Regions from separate parts of the Cytobacillus sp. Bac17 genome, predicted to be linked through region 2. Evidence: a T-box and tRNA genes for the amino acid it is inferred to sense, from the RefSeq annotation. Region 2 holds a T-box; the other regions hold tRNA genes.
What was found. A T-box is a leader RNA that pairs with one kind of tRNA and senses whether it is charged. The one in region 2 lies ahead of argS (arginine--tRNA ligase), so its partner is inferred to be a tRNA-Arg.

Region 1: it has a tRNA-Arg gene. The T-box ahead of argS (arginine--tRNA ligase) is inferred to sense a tRNA for this amino acid. The anticodon was not compared.
Region 3: it has a tRNA-Arg gene. The T-box ahead of argS (arginine--tRNA ligase) is inferred to sense a tRNA for this amino acid. The anticodon was not compared.
Region 4: it has a tRNA-Arg gene. The T-box ahead of argS (arginine--tRNA ligase) is inferred to sense a tRNA for this amino acid. The anticodon was not compared.

What each region holds. Positions count from the first base shown of each region.
Region 1 covers NZ_JALJRC010000001.1:771,348-776,244, forward strand. The annotation lists gene NR125_RS03845 (methyl-accepting chemotaxis protein) at 1-1,755, opposite strand, end outside; gene NR125_RS03850 (acyltransferase family protein) at 2,263-3,303, shown strand; tRNA gene NR125_RS03855 (tRNA-Arg) at 3,558-3,631, shown strand; gene NR125_RS03860 (amidohydrolase) at 4,039-4,897, opposite strand, start outside.
Region 2 covers NZ_JALJRC010000022.1:41,377-46,273, reverse strand. The annotation lists gene NR125_RS21160 (Dps family protein) at 1-296, opposite strand, end outside; gene NR125_RS21155 (sulfite exporter TauE/SafE family protein) at 480-1,361, shown strand; gene argS (arginine--tRNA ligase) at 1,374-3,059, opposite strand; T-box leader at 3,106-3,366, opposite strand; gene NR125_RS21145 (FtsW/RodA/SpoVE family cell cycle protein) at 3,397-4,581, opposite strand.
Region 3 covers NZ_JALJRC010000002.1:412,791-417,687, forward strand. The annotation lists gene ilvB (acetolactate synthase large subunit) at 1-1,364, opposite strand, end outside; T-box leader at 1,445-1,700, opposite strand; tRNA gene NR125_RS06435 (tRNA-Arg) at 2,168-2,244, opposite strand; gene NR125_RS06440 (metallophosphoesterase) at 2,389-2,907, opposite strand; gene NR125_RS06445 (XTP/dITP diphosphatase) at 2,904-3,515, opposite strand; gene rph (ribonuclease PH) at 3,517-4,287, opposite strand; gene NR125_RS06455 (GerMN domain-containing protein) at 4,463-4,897, opposite strand, start outside.
Region 4 covers NZ_JALJRC010000004.1:146,691-151,587, reverse strand. The annotation lists gene NR125_RS08710 (gluconeogenesis factor YvcK family protein) at 1-453, shown strand, start outside; gene whiA (DNA-binding protein WhiA) at 573-1,523, shown strand; gene NR125_RS08700 (HPr family phosphocarrier protein) at 1,553-1,810, shown strand; gene clpP (ATP-dependent Clp endopeptidase proteolytic subunit ClpP) at 1,854-2,459, opposite strand; tRNA gene NR125_RS08690 (tRNA-Arg) at 2,765-2,836, shown strand; gene rpoN (RNA polymerase factor sigma-54) at 3,196-4,527, shown strand; gene NR125_RS08680 (glutaredoxin family protein) at 4,545-4,793, shown strand.

The sequences.
Region 1 (4,897 bases), on a different contig from region 2:
CAAGGACTGTGCATTGTCTGAGATTTCCTCCATTGATTGGTTAGTCTGAGCCATTGATGCACTCGTTTGTTCGATGCCTGCCGCAGATTCCTCAGACACTGCGGCAATACTGCCAATGGACTGGTTCATATGGGCAGAATTAATGGATACCTGCTCGAGGCTGCGGGAAATGTCACTGACATTATTGGACATTGAGTTAACTGCCTCATAAATTTTCTGAAATGTTTGTCCTGTCAATTGAATTTGCTCGGTTCCCTTTTCAACTTGAACATAGCCTGTTTGAAGGGATGTGGCCACACTGCTTGACTCCGTTTGAATACCCCCGACAATCTTAGTGATATCTGAAACCGAGAATGATACCTGCTCAGCCAGTTTCCTCACCTCATCTGCCACTACTGCAAAGCCTCTTCCATGCTCACCGGCTCTGGCAGCTTCAATTGCTGCATTTAATGCCAGAAGGTTGGTCTGGTCTGCAATTTCCTTTATAACCTTAACTAATCTGGAGATTTGTTTTGTCTGACCATCAAGTCCATTTACCTTGTCAACAGAAGACTTCATTATTTGGTTAATTAATCTCATTTGTTCCTGGGATTCTTTCATTAGCTTGTTTCCATTCTCAGTAAGTGATAGCACCTCTGTGGAAGCACTCTTTATTTCATTACCGCTGTATGAAGCTTCTTTTACTTTTTCCAGGTACTCGTCCATCATTAAAGATAAACGCGTTGCAGAACCCGCCTGATCCTCGGCTCCTCCGGACAGTTCCTGCATGGTTGAAGCCACCTGCTGACTGGCTGCTTTCACTTCATTTGCAGCAATATTCAGTTCACCGCTTCTTTCTGTCACATACCCAGAAACCGCATTGATTTCCTGAATCATGGCCTGCAGCTTCATTTTCATTGAGTTCATGGCTCTGCTAAGCTGTGCTACTTCATCATCACCTTCATATTCCACTGAATCTGCATTGAGGTTTCCTCCTGCAATTTCATTTGAGAATTGGACAATGGCAGTTAGTTTTTTAGAAATTATACTTCCAATAAAAAGGATGCTCGCGATTCCCAGGATAGCAGAAATGATGATTGAAATACCAAGTACTATTAAAGTAAGGATAAGACCATATTTGGCAGAAGACACAGCCTTTTGCTGATCCTCCTTCATCATTCTGCCAAGGGTATTTAACTTATCAACCGTTTCAGAAATAATATTATCTGCCTGCAATTTCCCCAGCCTATATTCTCTTGCATGCTGCAGTTTTACTTCTGGCTCGATGACATCATGAAATAAACTGGTGATTTTTTGATCATTTTCATCGATTTGCCTAAAAAGGGTTTTTGATTTTGAATCGCTCAGTTCCGGAGAAATTTCCTCTTTCAATTTATTAAAATCCTCTGTCAGCTCATCAAATGTTTTTAAATGTTTGGGGTTGGAGTCAATGATAAAGTTTCCAATCGTGCTCCCTTTATGATGAAAAGTGGCCGCTGATTCTGTAATCTTAATGGCTTTTTCCCCAGAATCCTTAACAGTCTCCAGTTTTGAATTGGCAATTGTCAGCAAGAAGAAAGTTAGAACGGTGGAAACCGTGAATAGTCCAATGGTCACAAAAAGCGCAACCCCATATTTCTGGCCAAGCTTCAGGTTCCTCCACCATTTCGTGCTCGCCATTTTATTTAAATACTTGCCTATTTTAAACTTTTTTGACCTGGACGATTCTTTTCTTTCCTTATTGCCAGGTATAAATTTTCTTACCCCTTTCAACATAACTTCCCCCTTTATGATTGAACCAGATGCGAACAATTGAACTAGTATGTACCTAATTCTTTTTTACTATTCTTTCAATTCATTATAATAGAACAAAAAAGACATTTGAAGATTATTTTTCCAATTTTTCATTTTAATAAAGCCTTCCCTGCACCTATTCCCTTTAAATTCTTACCTTAAAAAACCTGATTTTCTCACGTCAGCATCAGTCATGACATACTAATCGGACTACTCCCTTTTATCTGCGACAAAAATGATTTTCTTTAAATAAAATTTGAAACAGATTTAAATTAAATCCATTCAAGCCATATAATATATGAAGTAACAAGCAATATTTATTTGTATAACAGTAATTTCTAATTAGTATGACAGCATTTTCAGAGTTAGAAGTTTTTACTTTTTCTGTAAATTAAACCTTCTATTTACACGAGAAAAGAAGTTTGCTTCATGTTAAAGTGGGTAAAGAAAGAAAGAGTATTTATGGGGGTCTTTAATAGAGGAGGACTTATGAAACAACGTGACTATTACTTCGACAACACGAAGTTTATTTTAATCTTCTTTGTCGTTTTCGGACATTTACTCCGCTCTTTTATTGAAGATAATGAAACAATCTATACTTTATATAAGGTAATCTACACGTTCCATATGCCAGCATTTATACTGGTATCCGGTTTTTTTGCAAAAGGCTTTTATAAAAAAGGCTATATAAAGAAAATTGCAAAAAAGCTCATACTGCCATATATTATTTTTCAGGTTATTTATTCGATCTTCTATTATTTTTTATATAATAAAGGCACCTTTGAGTTGGATCCTTTTAACCCGCATTGGTCTTTATGGTTCCTGATCAGTATGTTTTGCTGGAATATCATGCTTTTATTCTTTGCAAAGTATAAAGCGGTTTATTCCCTGGTAGCTGCTTTTATCATTGGGCTTGCTGTCGGATATGCCGATTGGATTTCAAACTATTTAAGTTTATCGAGAACATTTGTGTTCTTTCCTTTATTCCTATTGGGTTATTATTTAAAGAAGGAGCATTTCTATGCGCTATTCCAGCCAAAGTTCAGAATTAGTGCATTAGCAATCTTTGCTGTAGTCTTTATAGGCTTTTACCTCTATCCTGAAGTGGATTATAAGTGGCTGCTTGGCTCAAAGCCATATACTGAAATGGGGGCAGCTTCAATTGGGGCAGTCTTAACGAGATTGGGCTTTTATGTCCTAAGTTTGATAATGGTATTTAGCTTCTTTGCTTTTGTGCCCCGCAAACAATATTTCTTTACTGATTTAGGAAAAAATACACTTTATGTCTATCTGCTTCACGGATTCTTTGTACGGGTATTCAGGGAAAGTGATGTACAGGGCTTTTTCAGCAAACCGGAAAACTTCCTGCTGCTTGCCGGAATATCGCTGCTGCTGACTTTGCTTCTCTCAAGCAAACTGATTACTTCATTTGCGCAGCCTATTATAGAACTGAGAACATCACAGCTAAAGAAGCTAAAAGATAGATCAAAGGCATATGCCAGATTTTATCGTAAAAAACTTACAAGTTAGAACAGAAACCGGTCATGTATTAATGGCCGGTTTTTACTTTAGTCATAACTATTGACCATTTTTGATTATGGGATTATAATAAATAACTGTGTTATATTATTTTGTCCCAATAGCTCAGCTAAGCGTAAACATCCCTGAATTACATCCCTGTAGCTCTGTTTCGACGCATTTGCTCCCTTGTATTGGGCTTGCAGAGGAAGAAACAGGATATACCAGTCTTATCTGCACTACAAAAAATATACTTACGCCAATATGTCCCAGTAGCTCAGCTGGATAGAGCGACAGCCTCCTAAGCTGTAGGTCGTGAGTTCGAATCTCGCCTGGGACGCTACAAAAGAAAAGCGCAAAACCCATTTATATCAAGGGTTTTGCGCTTTTTATTTTATTCAATATGTTTATTCCTAATCCTTAGAATACCAAGTTTGGGGTCGGTTTGGGGTCGAACCGATTTTTATTTATGATTTCATACCTCTAATCGGCCACTAAAGCCCCTGTTGTTGGTTAAGACATCAGTGTTGTTTAAAAAGAAAAAGCTGCCTGATTAGCAGCTAATGTTGAAGTTAAGAATCCGTTAGTTAATTACATTCATCTTCAATAACACATGAATATATTAAACATAAAAAAGTGTAATAGAGGAATCACATTAATCGGGACTTCTCAAATTTATGCTGATAAACACTTCAAATAAGTTATGATTATTCACTTTGTGACCGATAACCTAAATCCAAATAATAATTATTTTAATATTCGACGTGCAATTCGGTTAAACAATTCAACTGCATGCGGAAGAATTTCTTCTTCAATATCAAACTTTGGATTATGATGCGGTGCGGGTATAGTGGAACCTACAATCATATAAGTCCCTTTTCCCCCTAAATCTTGGACTCGTTTTATCATAAAGCTAGCATCTTCACTCCCGAGTCCTTTACCTTCACCATTTCCAAATGATGTAAATCCTTCTGCTTGCTTTGCCTCTTCTATAGTTAACTCAACCAGTTCATTGTCACAGGTAATTGGGATAGCGGCACCAATAACTTCAATTTGATGATCAAGCTCATGCATAGATGCACTGTGAGTAATGATATTTCTAACTCTCTCCTCCAAATCTTTATTCTCCTCTTCGGTAAGAGCCCTAGTCTCAATATTCATTTTTGCATATTGGGGAATGATATTAGTTGCTGTTCCACCCTCTAAGATTCCTACGTTAACTCGGGTGGGTCCTGTACTAAAGCGCGGGATAGCATGTATATTTAATAAGGCGGTACTAGCACCCAACAAAGCATTTCTACCCATTTCCGGATTACCGCCTGCGTGAGCAGCAACACCATAGTAGTGAGCTATCATTTTCGTGGAGGAAAGGAAGTGCGTTGAACCACCATGGAACTCACCAGTCGGAACATCTGCACCTAGATGATGACAAAACATATAATCCACATCATCTAATAACCCCTTCTGTACAATTGCATATGCTCCGCGAACTCCTTCCTCTGCTGCCTGAAATATCAGCTTTATTGTCCCAGCAAACTGACCATCCGCCAGTTTTTCAGCGAGCCCCAAGCCTATGGCAGTATGGCCATCATGCCCACAAGCATGC
Region 2 (4,897 bases):
TAATCGGAAGCAAGAGCGGCAACCATATCTTCTGCTTTCTTTTCCCCATTAGACTCTTCAAGAGTAGTGATGCTTAAGAACTCCTTAAGTGTCGCTGCCGGTGAGCCGCCGATGGCTAGCAGGCGTTCGGCTGCCTCATCCACAACTTCAGCTGCTTCATTATATAATTCTTCGAACTTTTCATGAAGGGTAAAGAAAAGCGGGCCTTTTACAAACCAGTGGTAGCGGTGCAATTTAGTATAAAGAACACTCCAGTTTGCGATTTGTACATTTAATGCTGCATGTAATTTTTCCATTTTTATATTCCCCCTAAGTCATTTATATATTTATTATAACAAATATCAAATTAAAATCAATACCTATTTATAATAATTATAAATAAGCAAATTCAAAATCCACAGTATAACCATGGCTGATTATGGTAAAGTGATATAGTACCGCTTAATTGGCAAGACATACAGGTTAGTGAGGATTTTTTAATGGAATATCTCTTATTTATTACGCTCGGAGCGCTTATTAGTGTGCTCTCTGGTTTTTTTGGGGTAGGCGGGGGATTCATTCTTACTCCGACACTCATGCTGTTTGGCTTTTCTCCGGTAGAAGCAATCACAACGAGTTTGCTTTTTTCAATTGGTACCTCTCTTTCAGGCATCTTCGCTCATATCAGGATGAAGAATATATGGCTTAAGCAAGGGCTGATTCTTGGACTAAGCGGCATGGCAGCTACTCAGGCCGCCCATCCCTTCGTGCTGTTTCTTGAGGAAAAGGGCTGGGATGCGTGGGCAGTTCCTTTGTTTTATATCATTCTGCTGTCTTATTTTGCTTTGGGCATGTTAAAAAGAGGGAAAAAATCAGCCAATGCCTCTCCGTCATCTGAACATTCTCCATCCATTGTGAAAATGGTTCTGATTGGATTTTTTGCAGGATTTGTTTCTACGACATTAGGTGTGGGCGGCGGCTTTATTATGGTGCCTTTATCGGTTGCCTATTTAGGGATGATGCCGAAGAAAGCAGTAGGAACCAGCTTGTTTGCTATCATGTTAATCGTATCTGCAGGCTTTCTATCCTACGCTTCCACTGTCAGCATTGATTATTGGATTGGCATTTCACTCGTAACAGGAGGCCTGATAGGGTCACAATTTGGAGCGAAGCTTACCTCCTATTTTGAAAACGAAGAAATCACCTATATGCTCGGAGCCTTATATATGGCTACAGTGGCAAGTGTGATTCTGAAATTAATACATTTGAATTATACCGGCTTAGTGCTGATGGCCATTTTTGTCGGCGGCTTTTTAGTAAGAAGCCTTGTGAAAATGCATAAAGCAAATGCCCGCACAAAGGCAAAAAAGGAGAGACCATAATGGCCTCTCCTTTTACATTTGCCGGGGCACCTTCATGCCGAGTGTCTGCATCCCGTCGGAAAGAACAATTGTGACTGCTTTGACAAGGGCAAGTCTTGATTTGATGCTGTTATCCTTTTCTAATATTCTTACCTGTCCGTAATATTTATTGAAGGCTTGAGCCACATCAATCAAATATTTAGCCAGGACAGAAGGGGAAAGCTGCATATAAGATTGTCTGATTTTTTCAGGATACTGATAGAGCAGCTTGATAATTTCCCAGCTGTAAGAATCAGATAGCCCATTTTCGGCAGATGGAATATTGTCTGCCTTGCGGAGAAGAGAATAGGCCCGGGCATTGGTGTATTGCAGATAGGGTCCTGTTTCTCCTTCAAATGTCAGCATATCTTCAAGTGAAAATTCAATATTATTCATGCGGTCATTTTTCAGATCATGGAACAGAATAGCCCCGATGCCGACTGCTTCAGCGACTTCATCTTTGTTTTCCAAGCCGGGATTTTTAGCTTCGATATTGGTCTTTGCCAGAAGGATTGCTTCATTCAGGACCTCCTCAAGAAGGATGACTCTGCCTTTTCGGGTAGACATCTTTTTTCCATCTTTTAAATAGAGGCCAAAAGGGACATGTCTCATATTATCCGCCCACTCATAACCCATCTTTTTAATAACGCTTTTAACCTGCCTGAAATGGATGCTCTGTTCCTGACCGACAATGTATAGGGAATGATCAAACTGATAGGTTTCTTTTCTATAAAAAGCTGCAGCGAGATCCCGTGTTGCATACAGAGTCGCTCCGTCGGATTTTTTTATCAGGCATGGAGGAAGGTCTTCATCAGGCAGTTGAACCACCTCTGCGCCATCAGACTCAGCCAGCAGGTCTTTTGCCATGAGTTCCTCTATGACGGGTTCCATTTTATCATTATAAAAAGCTTCACCATTGTATGAGTCGAAATGAATGCCAAGCATATCATAAACCCGCTGGAATTCTTTCAATGATTCTTCTCTAAACCAGCTCCAGAGTGCCTGAGCTTGCTCATTTCCGTTTTCAAGCTCTTTGAACCAGGAACGCGCTTCATCTTCAAGGGCTGGGTTAGCTTCTGCTTCTTCATGGAAGCGTATATATAGGCTAAGCAGTTCCTTTATGGGATTTTCCTTCACTTTATCCGGGCTGCCCCACTTTGTATAAGCGGTGATCAGCTTGCCGAATTGTGTGCCCCAATCGCCTAAGTGGTTGATTCTGACCGCTGTATAACCGCATTTTTCGGCCAGGCTGCCGAGGGCGTTTCCAATGACCGTAGACCGCAAATGGCCCATGGAGAAGGGCTTTGCGATGTTTGGCGAAGAGAAATCAAGCACGGCTGTTTTGCCTGCGCCATCATTCTTCTGTCCATATTCTTTTCCTTCGTTCAAAATTTTTTCCATTATGACTGCACCGGCTGACTCTTTGGAAAAGAAGATATTAATGTAAGGACCAGCAGCCTCTGCTTTTTCGATATGCGGTCCCTGAATCAGGCACGCTGTCTCGTCAGCAATAGAGGCAGGTGACTTCCTGAATGCTTTTGCAAGTGTAAAACAGGGAAAAGCAAGATCGCCATGTGCCGGATTCTTTGGCGTTTCGATTAAGTCCGCAATTGCTTCGTCAGAAAGCTGCCCATTCAGCACTGAAGCCAGCTGAGCTGTGAAAATAGCTTTGAAATTGATCATATTAACACCTCCTGGAAAATAAAAAAGCCCGCCTCTATATAAAAATAGAGACGAGCTGAAGTCTACCCGCGGTACCACTCTGATTGTCCAAAGGACCTCTTTTGAAAGGACGTTTCAAAATATGTTTGAACGCATTTCCTAAAGGGGTTTGGTAACGGGACTCCTTACCCGGCATAGCCTACTTTTCTTTCAGCTATGCATCTCCGAAGTGCGCTTCACGAAAGGATTTCCCGACAGGCTTGCACCGTCCCTGTCTCGCTTTTAGGAAAGGGCCCTTTGCTACTCTCTTCATCATAGACACTAAATATATTAATGTTATTATACGCCGTTGGAATTATTTTGCAACATAATTTGAATCCGTTGAAAACATATAAGTTCTGTGATGGTAGCGGATGCTGAAAATCAGGCCCATCGCCATCATGTTTCCCATAAGCGAGCTTCCGCCGTAGCTGATAAACGGCAGCGGAATGCCGGTGATTGGCAGTACCTGAATAGTCATACCGATATTTTGAAATACATGGAAGGTGATCATACTGATGACCCCGACGCAAATATAGGTATTAAAAGGGTCGGTCGTCTCCAAGCCGGTTTTAGTTAAGTGATAGATGAGCAGAAAGAAAAGGCTGATTACTACACTTGCACCAAAAAAGCCGTACTCCTCGCCAATGACGCTAAAAATAAAATCAGTATGGGCATCAGGCACATACACCTGTCTGTCAGTAAACCCTTTTCCGGATATTAATCCTGAGCCGATTGCGAGCATGGAGTTGTACAGCTGCATTCCGGCTCCCTGCTTGTGATTAACCGGGTCAAGCCAGGAATAAATTCGGCTGAACTGATAGGGGTCTATCCCAAGGTACTTCTCTAAAATCTCCGGTGCTATGATGACCAGATAGAGCACCGTTCCCGCGAAAGCGCCAAGGATTCCATAAATCGGAACAAGGATTTTCCAGGTGATCCCGGAAACCAGGATGATTCCAGTTAATATGGCAATGATGACAAGGGCGGTACCCAGGTCTTCAATAATAATCAATCCTAATGGAGGCAATGTGGCAGCCCCTAATTTGATTAGAAGGAAAAAGTCCGTGCCTGCAGTCTTTGCCTGATATTTCAGATGGTGGTCAGCGATGATTTTGCTGAGGGCAATGATAAGGAATACCTTAACAAACTCTGAGGGCTGCACAGAACCAAGTCCAGGAATGATATACCACAATGTAGCCCCTTTGCGCTCTGGTGCAATGCTTTCCGGTGCAATGAATAACCCGACAAGCAATAGGATGCCTAAACCGTACAGCAGCCAAGTAAGCCTTCTGATTTGCTCGCTGTCAAAATACATGACAATTGCCACAATGATAGCTCCGACAACATAATTTTTTATTTGTGAGACGACAAAATTCCCTTCATATTGATTGGAGGATTGTCCGCTGTAAATAGCGATGCAGCTGATGAGGAAAAATAGCAGCAGCAGAAAGCATAACGTCCAATCGAACCGGTCTGAGAATCTATTATTCTTGTTCATTTGTATACACCTGGTTTCTGTACCTTTTTACATTTTTATCCTAACAAAGAAAAATAAACCTTACAATGGAGAACAGAATACATTTTTCTCTGCATGTAGTTAGACGAATGAATCAGCATGATGGTTTCCTGTATTTCCAAAAAACCGGGCAGGCTGCAATTTAAAATTTTTTCTCATCGGCAAAGATATTTTCAGTTATTTTTGCTACAATAAGAGAATAAAATACTGGATGTTTAACAGGCAGTTTCAAAAAGAAGCTGTCTTTTTACTAATTTGTGAAGGCGCTTGCGCTATTCTTATCTGTCTAGCTCAGTGC
Region 3 (4,897 bases), on a different contig from region 2:
CCTCCATCTCCGCAAATAGCGAGTACGCATGCTTCCGGGTCGGCCAGCTGAGCTCCGATGCTGGCAGGGAAACCAAATCCCATTGTACCAAGCCCTCCTGATGTCACCCACCTGTCTGCCTTATTAAAGCGGTAGTATTGGGCTGCCCACATTTGATGCTGTCCTACGTCTGTTACGACGATGGCATTCCCTTCCGTTTTTGAATGAAGCATTTCCATGACTTTCTGGGGCTTCAATCGTCCAGACTCTTTATCATAGAAATATGGATATTCCTCCTGCCAGTCCATGATGGTTTCCATCCATTCTTTATGGGCCGGCGGTTTTCCATCCTGCAGAATCAGCTGCTCTAGAGCTTCTTTTGCATCTGAGACAATCGGAATGGAAGTCGGAACGTTCTTGCCGATTTCAGCAGGATCAATATCAATATGGGCGACTGTTGCATGTGGTGCAAAATGCTGTAAGTTTCCAGTTAATCTGTCATCAAATCGGGCTCCAATATTTATCAGCAAGTCACATTCTGTAAGTCCCATATTGGCTGCATAACAGCCATGCATCCCTGCCATTCCGATAAATAATGGATGATCTGCCGGGAACCCGCCGAGGCCCAGGAGTGTGTGAATAATAGGAATTTGCTGCTGCTCCGCATACTCTTTTAATTCTTTGGATGCTCTTCCATGAAGCACGCCCGCACCAGCCAGGATGACAGGCTTTTTCGATCGGCTGACCGCTTCAGTTAATTTCCTTATTTGCAGGTAATTTGGTTTTAATGTCGGCTGATATCCCGGCAGATTCACTTCCTTTTCTTCCTCAGGCTGATCTGAAACTCCCGCAGCGATGTCTTTAGGTATATCGATCAGTACTGGTCCTGGCCTGCCGGTTGAAGCTATATAAAAAGCTTCTTTAACAATTCTCGGGATATCTTCAATGCTGCGGACCTGATAATTGTATTTTGTAATTGGAGTGGTTATCCCCAGGATATCTGCCTCCTGAAAGGCGTCTGATCCAATGACTCCCGTTGCCACCTGGCCTGTAAAAACAATCAGCGGAAGTGAATCCATCATTGCGTCCGCAAGCCCGGTAACAATATTAGTGGCTCCTGGGCCTGAAGTGGCAATTACAACGCCCGGCTTTCCAGATATCCGGGCATACCCTTCAGCAGCATGAATTCCTCCCTGTTCATGACGCGGCAGCACATGAAGAATCTCTGAATGATACAGTTTGTCGTAGAGTGGAAGAACAGCTCCTCCAGGATAACCAAAAATCACTTCAACATTTTCTTTCTCCAAGGCTCTTAATAACAGATCAGCACCGGTGACAGGATGTGTCTCCGTTTTTGTTTCTGTTAAGGCAGCTTCCTGCAGCATTTGTTGATAACCTCCTCATGTTTATATAATTCCAATATAAAAAGCCCTTCCACCCCTAAAGACACCTATCGATTGTAGGTATAAGGGATGAAAAGGCTTTGATAACCTGTTCCACGGTACCACCCTGATTCACGCTTATAGTGCGTGCACTCATGAACAGCCAAATGCTGTCCGTTTTGATAACGGGTGAAGAACACCCGGCAGCCCCTAATCGATCATCTTTCAGGACTGCGCTCAGAGGTGAGTTCATTTTAAGAGGGCATTACCGGTTTTCAGCAGGTCCGGCTCTCTGTGAATGCCTGTCATAAAACTACTTATCCTCTTCTACGCTTTTCATATTCTGATTTCAACCTCATTACACTAACGCTTTAAACCGTTGAATTATTAAATAAAAAAAACCCAAGAAGCTTATTACAAGAATGTTTTCACTAAGATGAAGGTTATAATTCTATTTAACTTAAAGGTGTGAATTTCTTATATTGAGGACTATCTTACGCCCATTTTTATCAGCCGTCAACACCCTTTTTATGAATTATTTGATAATTTCGATTAGTCTGTTTTTGTGTATCCGCTTACATTGTTGATATATTCACATTCTCTGGGACAAAAAAATTTTAGATAATTTTTTTATGAAGGGGTATGACAGCTGAAATCGGTTTAAATTTAAGAGGTTTTAAAATGGCTTAAGTACTGAAGGTTCCACTGGGAGACTACTGCTATTAAAACTAGATTAAAAATAAAAAAACTCACCAAAAAGGTGAGTAAGAATTCGGTAAGATATGTAGTGCTGCCAGATGTGTAAATGGCGTCCCAGGAGAGATTCGAACTCCCGACCGACGGCTTAGAAGGCCGTTGCTCTATCCAGCTGAGCTACTGGGACGTATTGAACATTTTTTCTTGATTGAGATTAATTAACTCAACGACAAGATTTATTATATTAAACAAATGTTAAGAAGTCAACACTTTGTAAGATATTTTTTTATTATTGAGGGAAGACTGGCTTCCCTCAGTTATTATATTCAAATTACTCGCTTTTTACCAGTGAAAAATTTTGTGTCAGTTCAGGAATTTTCCCATTAGATAAGTCATACACATCCAGTGTAACATCCTTTCCCCTGGCTTCCAGTATGACATATGTTTTTTCCTTTCTTCCTCTGGGCAGCCATATGCTTCCGGGGTTAATAAATAATATCCCATCGGACATTTCAGCTCCCAGACCGTGTGAATGGCCAAAGCATACGATATCTGCTTCCATTTCATGTGCCTTGTATGACAGATTCATTAAGGTAGACTTAACGGAATATCTGTGGCCGTGTGTGACGAAAAAGCGGAGTCCCCCAGCTTCTTCTACTCTATCCTCCGGGAACGCTGCCTCAAAGTCACAATTTCCTCTTACAGCAGCGTAGCCTCTTAATGAGTCATGATCTGCCTGAAGCTCAGAATCTCCGCAATGAATCATCAAATCCATATCAGGATGCATTTCGCGGATTTGGCTGAGTTCAGAGGTTAACCCATGGCTATCACTGACTATCAGAACCTTCATGAGTTCTCAGCTCCCGTCACAAAAGAAGGAAGCAGCTCCTCCAGCTTTTTGAGAGCATGCGCCCTATGGCTGATCTGGCTTTTTTCCTCCGGCATTAATTCAGCCATTGCTTTGTTTTTTTCTTCTGTAAAGAAAATAGGATCATAGCCAAATCCATTAGTCCCTCTTTTTTCTCTTAAGATATGGCCTTCACAAGTTCCTGCAACTGTTACAGTAGTTTTTCCGGGTGCAGCGATTGCAAGAGCACAATAGAACCGCGCCTGCCGCTTATGATCCGGAATACTTTCGAGCTCATCCAGAACCTTTTCCATGTTTTTCTGGTCGTTTTTTTCTTCTCCTGCATAGCGGGCTGAATAGATGCCTGGCTTTCCTCCAAGCGCATCAATGATCAATCCTGAATCATCGGCAATTACCATTCTTCCAAAAGCTTCAGAAACGGCTTCCGCTTTCAGAATGGCATTCTCTTCAAACGTGCTTCCTGTTTCCTCTACATCATGAAAATCAGGATAATCCAGCAGCGTTTTAACTTCATACCCAAGAGGTTTGAACATCCGTTCAAACTCTCTGGCTTTGCCTGCATTTTTAGTAGCGATAATCACTTCCTGCATGCTATGACCTCCCCTCCAGCTTTTCTCTTTTACTTAGAATACTTTCTGTGATTTTCTCTCCAAGCGCAGCCTTTTGAAACTCAAACAGCTCTGATATCCCTTCCTGTGCAGCACCCAGCATTTCCTGCAGCTGGGTATAAGAAAAAGTCGCTTCTTCTCCCGTTCCCTGAAGCTCCACAAACTCACCGCTGCCAGTCATAACGACATTCATATCTACTTCCGCTGAGGAGTCTTCAATATAATTCAAATCCACTGCAGCCTGCTTATTTTTAAGAATTCCCACGCTTATGGCAGCAAGGAAATCATTTATTGGGTAGTGAGCAAGTTTCTTGCTGCTGTACAGTTTATCCATCGCCTGTGACATAGCGACAAAGGCTCCTGTAATAGATGCTGTCCGGGTCCCTCCATCCGCCTGGATTACGTCGCAATCAAGCCAAACCGTTCTTTCGCCAAGCGCATCAAGATCCACCACTGCGCGGAGAGCACGGCCGATCAGACGCTGGATTTCCATTGTTCTACCTGAGATTTTCCCTTTTGCCGATTCCCTGATGTTTCTCTGTTCGGTTGCTCTTGGAAGCATGGAATATTCAGCTGTTATCCAGCCTTTCCCCTGTCCCCTCATAAAAGGAGGGACCCTCTCATCGATACTTGCTGTGCAAATCACCTTCGTGTCTCCCACAGTTATAAGCACAGAGCCCTCAGGATGCTTTAAGTAATCTGATTCAATATGTATAGGCCTAAGCTGCTTCGGTTCACGTCCATCTGCACGCATAAGCTGATTCCCCCTTCTTTTCCATATGTAAAAAAATAATTTATCCAGAGCATCGCCCTAAGTATGTTTTTGTCCAGGTACATTGGCATGCCTTCATTTTACCAACAAAGAAGAGGCGGCATTAAATGCCAACCTCTTTTTCCTGTTATTATATAGTATAACAAAATCTGCTCTATTAAAAACTTCCTGTATTCACATTTTCAGGACGGGTTACAGGCTCAGATAGTTTTTGGCCATCCTCATTGACAATCTCTGCTTTGCCATCGACTGTGACAGCCACGCTTTCGATGCCCTTTTGTTCTGTCAGTGAAAGGACAAGTGTATTCAGCAAGTGCTTGGAAATCATTTTCTCTTCGAAGCTGCTGAAAACATTCTCATTGAAGTTTAATGTGACTTTTCCTTCTTCAACTTTTGGAGCCTCAAGCAGCTCTACATCCGGAAGGAAGTCTGTCACCAGATTAGAAGCATAGTTCGGCCCTTTTATCAGTTCGGATACAACCGCTTCAACTTTATTGTCCATATCATTGCTGACACGCTTGGTGACAGGCACGTAATAATAGTTTTCTTCATCCCCGCCCAGATAATAAACGGTAACCGGCTTCGTATTCGT
Region 4 (4,897 bases), on a different contig from region 2:
ATCAGACAGGCTGATATGATCATCATAGGGCCTGGAAGCTTATATACCAGTATTCTTCCAAACCTGCTTGTCCCTAGGCTGGGACGTGAGGTCTGTCATTCTAAGGCGAAAAAGGTGTATATATGCAATTTAATGACACAGGCAGGAGAGACGCTCGATTACACGGCAAGTGATCACGTAAAAGCATTGTATGATCATATGAGCTGTGCTTTTATCAATACCATTCTGGTAAACAATGAGGAAATTCCTCCTCATATTCAGGAGAGGTACAGCGAGGAAATGGCAAAGCCTGTTGTGTATGATACAGGTGCTCTTACCGAACTGGGCCTTGAAATAATGCACGGTGAAATTGTCAGCCACGAAGGCGGGATCATTCGCCATGATACAAAAGAAGTTGCCCAAATGCTATATAATTTACTTTTACATGAAACCAATAGGCGTTTTAACGCGTAGTATACAGGTGTGAAAGGGCTTTTGCCGGTAAAAAAATAAACTGTGCATACGTTTGCTCAGTAAAGAATATCTTTTTATATGCTACTGGCTTAGCGCTTTTGCGGATAGGAGGTGAAGGGATGTCTTTCGCTTCGGAAACGAAAAAAGAATTGACGAACCTGGAAATAAAAGACTGCTGCGGGAAGGCGGAATTGTCCGCCTTAATCAGGATGAATGGTTCACTTTCTTTTTCCAGCCGGAAATTGATTGTGGATATACAGACGGAGAATGCAGCAATTGCAAGAAGGATTTACACTCTGATTAAAAGGAATTACAACGTTCAGGTCGAGCTCCTGGTCCGGAAAAAAATGCGGCTGAAAAAGAACAATGTTTATATTGTCAGGCTAACGGAACAGGCCAGCATGATTCTTGATGATCTGAAAATTTTAAGCGAGGGATTCGTATTTACACACGATATTTCCAATGAGCTCATAAAAAAGAAATGCTGTAAGCGTTCTTATCTGCGCGGTGCATTCCTTGCCGGGGGATCGGTAAATAATCCGGAGACCTCCTCCTATCATTTGGAGATCTTTTCACTTTACAAGGAGCATAATGACTCCCTGTGTGAATTGATGAATACGTTCGGGCTGAACAGCAAAACGCTTGAACGGAAAAAAGGCTATATCACGTATTTAAAGGAAGCCGAAAAAATAACGGAGTTCCTAAATATTATCGGTGCACACGCAGCTCTGCTCCGGTTTGAAGACATCCGGATTGTCCGCGATATGCGAAACTCGGTCAACCGGCTCGTAAATTGTGAAACAGCGAACTTAAACAAAACAATTGGAGCTGCTTTGCGCCAGGTGGAAAATATCCGGTTCATCGATCAAACTGTCGGACTTCAGGTTCTTCCTGACAAACTGCGGGAAATTGCCGAATTGCGTGTAGCTTACCAGGATGTCACTTTAAAAGAGCTTGGGGAAATGGTCTCAGGCGGAAATATCAGTAAATCGGGTATTAATCACAGATTAAGAAAAATAGATGAAATCGCTGAGAAACTCCGGGCAGGCGACACTATAGATGCTCACTGATAGAGGGATCAGCAGGGAGGAGATATACAATGGCGGAAAAACAGGTTGAAGTTAAGCTGAAAACAGGATTACAGGCACGTCCGGCGGCATTGTTCGTACAGGAGGCCAATCGGTTCTCATCCGATATTTTTCTGGAGAAGGACGGAAAGAAGGTAAATGCCAAAAGCATAATGGGGCTGATGAGTCTGGCAGTAAGCTCAGGATCGGTCATTACCCTCAAGGCTGAAGGGAACGACGAAAACGAAGCTCTTGAGGCACTTGCGAACTATATTCAAAAGGAAAACTAAAACAACTCGCATCGGGAAGATGCGAGTTGTTTTTTTATGCTTATTATTTATCTTTCTTCTCATCCAAAGAGTTTCTGGTAATGATTTGGTCAACCAAACCGTATTCAAGAGCTCTTTCAGCTGTCATAAAGTTATCGCGGTCAGTGTCTCTCGCAATGACTTCAAGCGGCTGTCCAGTGCGCTCTGAAAGAATTGTGTTTAATTTTTCGCGAAGGAAAAGAATGCGCTTTGCAGCGATTTCAATTTCAGTCGCCTGTCCCTGAGCTCCGCCTAGCGGCTGATGAATCATGACTTCACTGTTTGGAAGGGCAAAACGCTTGCCTTTCTCACCAGCAGCAAGAAGGAACGCACCCATGGATGCTGCCATACCGATACAGATCGTTTGTACCTTTGGCTTGATAAATTGCATCGTATCATAAATAGCCATACCAGCTGTAATGCTACCGCCCGGGCTATTAATGTAAATGGAAATGTCTTTTTCAGGATTTTCTGCTTCAAGGAATAAAAGCTGGGCAACAATTGAGTTTGCCACATTGTCATCGATTGCGCTTCCCAGCATAATGATGCGGTCTTTTAAAAGGCGGGAGTAAATATCATAAGCGCGCTCCCCGCGGTTTGTTTGTTCAATAACTGTAGGGATTAAGTTCATTTTCCAATTCCTCCTTCAAGATAAGGTCAACACACAAGATGAACAAGCATGTTCTTCCAAGTAAAGAAAATTTTTTAACTCCTATGTATTATCATGATACACTGATGGTCAATTAAGGTCAAACAAATCGCATAGAATTTGTGCTTGATTCGTTCGACACTTTTTTCTGTGCTGTGCTATCTCATTCCATGATACCCATTGTTCCAATTTTTAAACTAAAAGGAGGCTTGCAAAGTGAATAAACTTATCATATAATTAGTTATCGTAGCGGCTGAGCGCTTGGTCAGCCACCTGTTAAAATATCTGCCCTCGTGGTGCAACGGATAGCACGTGAGATTCCGGTTCTTAAGATGTGGGTTCGATTCCTGCCGAGGGCGCTGCCAAAACTCCTTGTCTGATATGGACAGGGAGTTTTTACTTTTTACGCTATCCGCAAATAAATCCAGCCTATGCGCACACAAAAAAATTTATCCGCAAGTAAATTGGCCCTATACGCAAATAAAATTCCTCTATCCGCACATAAATCTAAAAAACTTCCTAAACTTAAGCCTGAATTTCAAAAAAATCCTTAAAATCCACAGTTTTCACCATAAAAAATGAATATTCTTCCCTCTTCCATGCATATTGTGAAGTATTCAGAAAGATGGTAAAGTGCCCGTGCGATTGGCATTTGCCAAGATATTTCCATACAACATTTACCTGGAATATTGTAAAATGGGGACAGGGGGAATGTACGATGAATTTGAAAGCTGGGTTATGGCAGCAGCAGACAATGAAATTAACAATGACACAGGAGCTGACGCAGGCGATTGCCCTTCTGCAATACAGCACACAGGAGCTTTCTGCTTTTTTGGAAAGCAAGGCGCTTGAAAATCCCCTTTTAAAAGTAGAGTCCGGTCAAGTCCAGACGATGGATCCCCGTTATGACCGTGTCAAACCGACGAGAATAAAAGTCGAAAAAGATAAAATAAATTGGATTGAGCAGATTGGCTGCGGAAAGACGATGAAGCTGGATGAATATTTGAAGTCGCAGCTTCATTTGAAATTAAACAAGGACGAACAAAAAGTAATTGAGCATCTTATTGAGAGCCTTGATGAAAACGGTTACTTGCGAGCGGATTTGCAGACAGCTGCCAAGGCGCTCCAGATGCCTCTTGAAAATATGGAACAGATGCTTGAAGAATTGCAGGAACTCGAGCCTGCTGGTGTTGGCGCGAGGAATCTCCAGGAGTGCCTTTCCCTGCAGATTAAGAGATTGCCAGAGAGAAATGAACTCGCTGAAATTATTTTAGCTGAATACTTTACCTTTTTTGCGGAGAAGAAATGGAAAGAGATTTCCAAGCAGCTTGGTGTGGGGCTAAAAGAGATTCAGGAGGTATTCGACCTTGTGCAGACCTTGAATCCTAGGCCGGCTTCATCCTTCCAAAGCGAGAAATCGGCATATATAACACCGGACGTGATAATTAAGTGGGATGGAAACTCCTTTTCTGTAAGTGTTTTTGATGAAGTGCTTCCTAAAATCAGTTTTAATGAAGGTTATTATAAAAAGTTTGCGGCCTCTGGAGACCGGAATGTCAGCCGCTTCCTTCAGGAAAAGCAGCAGGATTATCAATGGATCATGAGGAGCATAGAGCAGAGAAAAGAGACTCTTGCGAATGTGACCCTTAAAATCGTTGAAAAACAGCAGGACTTCTTTATAAAAGGACCTTCACATCTGAAGCCGATGACCATGAAGGAAATATCAGATGAACTCGATATTCATGAATCAACTGTCAGCCGTGCTGTCCGGGAAAAATATGCGCAAACGCCATATGGGACCTATGAGCTGAGGTCGTTTTTCTCAAGCACGATTAAAACAACATCCGATGAAAATACGTCTTCACAGCAGGTCAAGACGATAATTGGTAAAATGATAGAAAAGGAAAATAAGCAAAAGCCTTTATCCGACCAGGAGCTTGTGAAGCTGCTGAAGGAAGAAGAGGGGATGGTTGTCAGCAGAAGGACGATAGCAAAATATCGGGATCAGCTGGGCATCCCATCATCATCTAAACGGAAAAGGTATGACTGATAAAGGAGATTTGCTGATTGAAACAGCCAGAGGTCGTGTTTTATACACGCAGCAGATGCCCGCTGTGTGATAAAGCCAAGGATGTAATAATGGAATTAAAGAAAGAGTACGAATTTATCTTAATTGAGAAAGACATTGATGGTAGCGATGAACTGACAGAGAAGTATGGGCTCATGATCCCGGTTGTTGAAATTGATGGGTATAAAGTGCAGTTCGGGCATATTGATGCCATTACGGTAAGTGAAGCGCTTACAGAAAAAAACTGAGTTTTATCAGTTGATTTCACTACTCACTCTTGCTATTATTGAAGAGAAGCAAGGGTGATTTTTTTTGTGGTAAGTGGGACATAATATGTCTATGCGGGACAAAA